Regions from separate parts of the Clostridium sp. NSJ-145 genome, predicted to be linked through region 3. Evidence: a T-box and tRNA genes for the amino acid it is inferred to sense, from the RefSeq annotation. Region 3 holds a T-box; the other regions hold tRNA genes.
What was found. The T-box of region 3 lies ahead of LQE93_RS12090 (glycine--tRNA ligase). A T-box ahead of a tRNA ligase gene usually reads a tRNA of that ligase, here a tRNA-Gly.
Positions count from the first base shown of each region.

Region 1: it has a tRNA-Gly gene. The T-box ahead of LQE93_RS12090 (glycine--tRNA ligase) is inferred to sense a tRNA for this amino acid. The anticodon was not compared.
Region 2: it has a tRNA-Gly gene. The T-box ahead of LQE93_RS12090 (glycine--tRNA ligase) is inferred to sense a tRNA for this amino acid. The anticodon was not compared.

Region 1 covers NZ_JAJNOS010000001.1:394,027-396,290, forward strand. Annotated here, with positions in the region: gene LQE93_RS02005 (GntR family transcriptional regulator) at 1-119, opposite strand, end outside; gene LQE93_RS02010 (alpha/beta-type small acid-soluble spore protein) at 403-585, shown strand; gene LQE93_RS02015 (alpha/beta-type small acid-soluble spore protein) at 794-976, shown strand; tRNA gene LQE93_RS02020 (tRNA-Lys) at 1,046-1,121, opposite strand; tRNA gene LQE93_RS02025 (tRNA-Gln) at 1,127-1,201, opposite strand; tRNA gene LQE93_RS02030 (tRNA-Arg) at 1,207-1,283, opposite strand; tRNA gene LQE93_RS02035 (tRNA-Gly) at 1,288-1,361, opposite strand; gene LQE93_RS02040 (YmaF family protein) at 1,641-2,033, opposite strand.
Region 2 covers NZ_JAJNOS010000009.1:143,117-145,380, reverse strand. Annotated here, with positions in the region: gene LQE93_RS09850 (lysylphosphatidylglycerol synthase domain-containing protein) at 1-821, shown strand, start outside; gene LQE93_RS09845 (hypothetical protein) at 1,010-1,189, shown strand; tRNA gene LQE93_RS09840 (tRNA-Gly) at 1,410-1,483, opposite strand; tRNA gene LQE93_RS09835 (tRNA-Val) at 1,490-1,565, opposite strand; tRNA gene LQE93_RS09830 (tRNA-Lys) at 1,570-1,645, opposite strand; tRNA gene LQE93_RS09825 (tRNA-Arg) at 1,650-1,726, opposite strand; gene zupT (zinc transporter ZupT) at 1,882-2,264, opposite strand, start outside.
Region 3 covers NZ_JAJNOS010000013.1:2,282-4,545, forward strand. Annotated here, with positions in the region: gene LQE93_RS12090 (glycine--tRNA ligase) at 1-1,239, opposite strand, end outside; T-box leader at 1,371-1,537, opposite strand; tRNA gene LQE93_RS12095 (tRNA-Asn) at 1,701-1,775, opposite strand; tRNA gene LQE93_RS12100 (tRNA-Asn) at 1,869-1,943, opposite strand; tRNA gene LQE93_RS12105 (tRNA-Asn) at 2,042-2,116, opposite strand.

The DNA.
Region 1 (2,264 bases), on a different contig from region 3:
CTTACCGAAGGTAATATCTCACCTTCTTCTATTTCTCCTCTAGCAATTCCTTTTATTATTTCTGTCTTTATCTGATTATATATAGGTATATCAGAATCGAAATCTATTTTAAGTAGCATTACTTCACCTCTCAATTTATTTGTTATATAAAATATATAACAGCATTTATATTTTTTCAATAACGAAATACTACAAATTTATTTTTACAACTAAAATAAATTTACTAGCTTATCCTCTTCTTGGAACAATTAGATTATAAGTAATTTTATTCATTTCGATATTTATTTTTCCTATTTTGGTCTCATTTTTATAGTTTATTAAAACCATTTCTACGCAAAATACTATTGTAAAGCAAAGAAGCTTTACATAAATAAACTTTTAATTTATTAAGGAGGGTCTAATATGGCACAAAAATTAGTTCCAGAAGCAAAAAACGGATTAGCAAAATTTAAGAACGAAGTAGCAAATGAAATGGGCGTTCCTTTTACAGATTACAACGGTGATCTTACTTCAAAACAATGCGGTAGCGTTGGTGGAGAAATGGTTAAGAGAATGGTTGAACAATACGAACAAGGCATGAAGTAAAAAAACTAAATAATAAAAAAATAAGATATCCCCAAAAAGGATATCTTATTTTTTTATAATATAACTCATTGCCATATTGTACCCTTTCTTATTTCTTTTGCCTTTTTTCCCTTTAATATTATAGTTTATTAAGAATTAAACTACGTAAAATAATACTGTAAAGTGAAGATACACTTTACAAATAATAAAAATAAAAGGAGATAATATTATGGCACAAAAATTAGTTCCAGAAGCAAAAAACGGATTAGCTCAATTCAAAAAAGAAGTAGCAAGTGAACTAGGAGTTCCACTAAGCGATTATAACGGCGACTTAACAGCAAAACAAAACGGAAGCGTCGGCGGAGAAATGGTTAAGAGAATGGTTCAACAATATGAACAAGGTATGAAATAACAAATAGTTTCTCAAAATAATTAAAGGATGATATCATATGATATCATCCTTTAAGTTTTCCAAAATATTTGGTGGCTTACCGGGGAATCGAACCCCGGACACCTTGATTAAAAGTCAAGTGCTCTACCGACTGAGCTAGTAAACCATAAGTGGCAGGGATAGCAGGATTTGAACCTACGAATACCGCAGTCAAAGTGCGGTGCCTTACCGCTTGGCGATATCCCTGCATCTGGTGCGTGTTAAGAGATTCGAACTCCTGGCCCACGCCTTAGAAGGGCGTTGCTCTATCCAGCTGAGCTAAACACGCATAATGGAGCGGGTAGTGGGAATCGAACCCACCTTTCCAGCTTGGAAGGCTGGAGTATTACCGATATACGATACCCGCATAAATAATGTTATAAGATTCTAATTAAGCAATCTACTTAACATACTAACCTCATCGTGATTAAGTGTAGTAAATTTGTCCACCTCTCGACCACGTCATTTAGTATATTATCTTTATCATCATTTGTCAACATTTTTTATATTTTTTTATTTATAAAACTATAACTGAACTGCTAATATAAAAAAGTCTAATATAGATGTAACTCTATATTAGACTTTTTACTCAAAGGAGTTACCTCCACCAGTAATTAAAACAACGTGGATATAACTCCCAATTTTACTATTTCAAAGGTCTTTCAGTTAAAGTAGCAAACTCAAAATTATGACAATGTTGATCCACAACCCTAGTTGCTCCTTTTATAGCATGAACGTGTTTATTAGTTCCTCTAATTTTTATATCTAATCCTGTTCTAATAATTATAGGATGATGATGATCATCTGGAGCTGAATCAGTTTGTGCTTTTATTAAGTGATAGTGACGTCCATTTTCACAATATATAGGCTCACTTGTAATTCCTGCAGTACGATGATTATGCCTATCATCTCCTGTTTCTGCCAATTTTACACTTCCTGTGAATTCGTGTACGTGTTTATCATTATAATTTTCGTTACAATTATCATTGGTATTTTCATTATACTCTTCACTATAATATTCATTACATGAATTACTCATAAATTTATCCTCCGTATTTTATATTTTTAATTGATGATGCACACTTCTTTCAAAGCCACTTCATAACTAATCAAAATAATCTTTTGTAAATTTCTTCATAAAAGTTCACATCATCTGTTACTTCACAGTACATAATATGCAATAATATTAATAAGTTTCATAATAATTCTTAAATATTTTCATATAAATAAGGCATTGTTAAACATTCAAGCTTAACAATGCCTTATACAA
Region 2 (2,264 bases), on a different contig from region 3:
GTCTTGGTGGTAGTACAGCTTTAATACTTAAGAGTCATTTTTACTCAAAATATACTGATGATAAAAAGAAGCTTACAAAAATATTATCAAAGATAGTACTATTTAACCTTAGTGGCTTTGCTATGGTATGTTTTGTTTTTTCTATTTCAAATATATTAAAAGGTAACTTTTCAGGTTTTACAAATATTGCGGCTTTTATAATATCGCTTTATATTCCAGTTGTTTTAACTATATTAATTCGTAAATACTTAAAAACAAAGGATTCTGGCGAATTCTTATTTTCAATTAATATATGTTTAATATCTGTCTCTGAATGGATAACTACCATTATACTTATATACGGGTTAATGTTTATACTTAATATATCTATCAATCCTTTAGATTTCTTATCAGTTTATGTATCAGCAATTATAGTTGCTGTGATTAGTATGACTCCTGGCGGTATAGGAACATTTGATTTAGCTTTATTACTTGGACTTGGTAATTATGGTGTTCCTTCAGAACAAGTACTTTTATTAATACTTCTATATAGAATAAGCTATTATTTGATACCTATGTTAATTGGAATGATTCTGTATAGCTTTGAATTATGTAGAGATTTAAGCTCAAAAGTAAGAACTCTATTAAAAGATATGTTAGCTGTATCTTCTCACTTTATTTTATTATTAATACTTTTACTTATACCTATATGGATATTGATGCCTATCATAAAAGTATCAATAATCCCTACTAAGATTATCTATTTATTTAATAAAGTTGTTCAAAAATTACTAAACCTTGGCTTAAAGCTACCTATAATAAGCTTAAGTAAAGCTGTATAAATTGTGGACTAGCTTTAAATTAAGAACTGTTTATTACAATATTAAGTTTATACCAACACCAAATGTTAAATATCAGTTTTATTATTCTTTAATCATACATAATAAATAATAATTTTACTTTATTAGACAACATAAGTTGATCTCTTGAATAGTATATATTGTAAAAACAAATGATAGGAGATGACGTTATGTATAACAGAGGTTGTTGTAATTATGGACGTAATAACTGTTGCGGTGGTTGTGGCAATAGATGTGGTGGCTGGGGTAATAACTGCTACGGCTGTGGTGGCTGGGGTAACGGCTTCGGTTGCGGTTTCGGTGGCGGTTGGGGTTTAATCCCACTAATACTTTTATTTGGGTTCTGGTAATATAATGCTTAGCTTTTTATAGAAATGCTTCTTTCTATAAAATAAATATTTAGCTCTATAAAAAATTTAATAATAACTTAACTAAATTAATCTGTCCTTATTAGGATAAAAAAAGCCTTAGGCATTGAGTTATAAAACTTGTGCCTAAGGTTTTTTCTTCGTTTATACAAATAATATTTAAAATAAAAAAAGATAACTGAATTCACAGTTACCTTTTATTTGGAGCGGGTAGTGGGAATCGAACCCACCTTTCCAGCTTGGAAGGCTGGAGTATTACCGATATACGATACCCGCAAATTATGGTGGAAACAACAGGGATCGAACCTGTGACCCTCTGCTTGTAAGGCAGATGCTCTCCCAGCTGAGCTATGCTTCCCAGTTGGTGACTCACCGGGGAATCGAACCCCGGACACCTTGATTAAAAGTCAAGTGCTCTACCGACTGAGCTAGTGAATCACAGTGGTGCGTGTTAAGAGATTCGAACTCCTGGCCCACGCCTTAGAAGGGCGTTGCTCTATCCAGCTGAGCTAAACACGCATCATAACTATTTGTACTTTTCCTAAGCACAAATAGTATAATATATTATTTTAGCCAAATGGTCAATACCTATTTTAAATGTAATTTTTACCATTAACCATTTTATTATGACTCAATCAAAAATAATATGGCAATTACACTAACTCAATATATAATTAAAAAAGCAATAAGCTTATTGCCATAACTGCCATACCAGCTACCATTCCATATATAGATAAATGATGTTCCCCATACTCTCTAGCTGCTGGTAATAATTCATCTAAAGATATAAATATCATTATTCCTGCAACCATTGAAAATACAATTCCAAGAACTCCCTCACTCATAAATGGTCGTAAAAGTGTATATCCAATAATTGCTCCTAAAGGCTCAGTTAATCCAGAAGCAAAAGAATATACAAAAGCTTTTTTTCTACTTCCTGTAGCATAAAATATTGGTACTGATACTGCAATTCCTTCTGGAATATTATGAATGGCTATTGCAAATGCTATAGGAATAGCTATTGTAGTATCTTGCATTGCAGACATAAAATTTGCAA
Region 3 (2,264 bases):
TCTTCTATATCTCTTACCTATACTTCCAGTTTCATCATATTCAATATTGAAGTTTTTAGAAAGCATAGCATAAACTTCATCAGCTTTTTCTGATAACTTCTTAGATAATGGAAGTACAGCAGCTTTATATGGAGCTAATGCAGGATGTAAGTGCATTACAGTTCTAACATCTCCACCTTCTAATTCTTCTTCATCATATGCATCTACTAAGAATGCTAATGCAACTCTATCTGCTCCTAATGATGGTTCTATACAGTATGGAACATATTTTTCATTAGTTGTTGGGTCTAAATAAGTCATATCTGTTCCTGAATGTTCAGCATGCTTCTTTAAGTCATAGTCTGTTCTATCAGCTATTCCCCAAAGTTCTCCCCAACCAAATGGGAATAAATATTCTATATCAGATGTTGCATTTGAGTAGAATGATAATTCTTCTTCACCATGATCTCTCATTCTTAAACATTCAGCTTTTACACCTAAGTTTAATAAGAAGTTCCAGCAGTAATCTTTCCAGTATCCAAACCATTCTAAATCTGTTCCTGGTTTGCAGAAGAATTCTAATTCCATTTGTTCGAATTCTCTTGTTCTGAAAGTGAAGTTACCTGGAGTTATTTCATTTCTGAAAGATTTACCTATTTGAGCTATACCAAATGGAACTTTCTTTCTTGATGTTCTTTGAACTGATTTAAAGTTAACAAATATACCTTGAGCAGTTTCTGGTCTTAAGTATACAGTGCTAGCTGAATCTTCTGTTATCCCTTGGAATGTCTTGAACATTAAGTTGAACTTTCTTATATCAGTGTAGTTCATTTTTCCACACTTAGGACAAACTATGTTGTTCTTAGTTATATATTCCATTAATTCTTCATTAGTCCATCCATCAGCTGAAGCAACTTCTACTCCACTTTCTGTCATATGATCTTCAACTAATTTATCAGCTCTAAATCTTGATTTACATTCTTTACAGTCCATAAGTGGATCTGAGAATCCGCCAACGTGTCCTGATGCAACCCAAACTTCTGGATTCATTAATATTGCACAATCAACACCAACATTATATGGGCTTTCTTGTACGAACTTCTTCCACCAAGCTTTTTTAACATTATTTTTAAATTCTACTCCTAATGGGCCGTAATCCCATGAATTCGCTAATCCACCGTATATTTCTGATCCAGGGAATACAAATCCTCTACTCTTACATAAAGCAACTATCTTTTCCATAGTTTTTTCTACTGCCATATATGATTCCTCCTAAATTTAATTGATAGTTAATAATTAATATTGAATAGTAAAGATTAATTTTTTGACCAGTTAATTATTCATTATTAATCATTAAATAATTTTTTATAATAAAAAAAGCCCTAAAACCACAAAGGGACGAAATAACTATTCCGCGGTTCCACCCTTCTTGGCTTAAGCCCATCTTTAAAATAATACACTCCAAAGCTCCATTCATTTTACATTCCTAATGATTTACACCAACCATCATCTCTCTTAAAGAAATATTAAAACTACTCCTCTTTTTCACAGCGTTTATTAAATTATATATTAATTTTACCAAAACACATGTATATGTCAAGCAAATTAGCATTATACGTCATTACATAAATTATTATGTTTTAAAAATTATTTTGAATAAAGAAAAAAAGTTTTGTAAAATCAGACTAATCTGTTCTTACAAAACTCTTCTAAAATAAAAATGGCTCCGCGAAGAGGACTCGAACCTCCAGCCTATCGGTTAACAGCCGAGTGCTCCACCATTGAGCTATCGCGGAATGCTATGGTTATCCAAATCTTCGATTTAGTTAATAACCTTGTACTTATCAACGCTAGTTGAGTAAGTTACCTTCTTTTTATTAAGTTTAAAATGGCTCCGCGAAGAGGACTCGAACCTCCAGCCTATCGGTTAACAGCCGAGTGCTCCACCATTGAGCTATCGCGGAATGCTATGATTCTCTAAATCTCCGATTTAGTTAGAATCTTGTACTCCTCAACTCTGTTGAGTGAGTTTCCTTTAAACTTTTGCAATGAAGTTTTAAAATGGCTCCGCGAAGAGGGCTCGAACCTCCAACCTATCGGTTAACAGCCGAGTGCTCCACCATTGAGCTATCGCGGAACGTCATTGCATAATCTATTATATCAACTTTTATATAAAATGCAACCCTTTTTGTTTATTTTTTTATAAATTTTTATTTTATTTATTTTTTAGCTATTTATCTCACTTAAAACTCTACTATTATTTCAATATTAATTATTAAATTTTA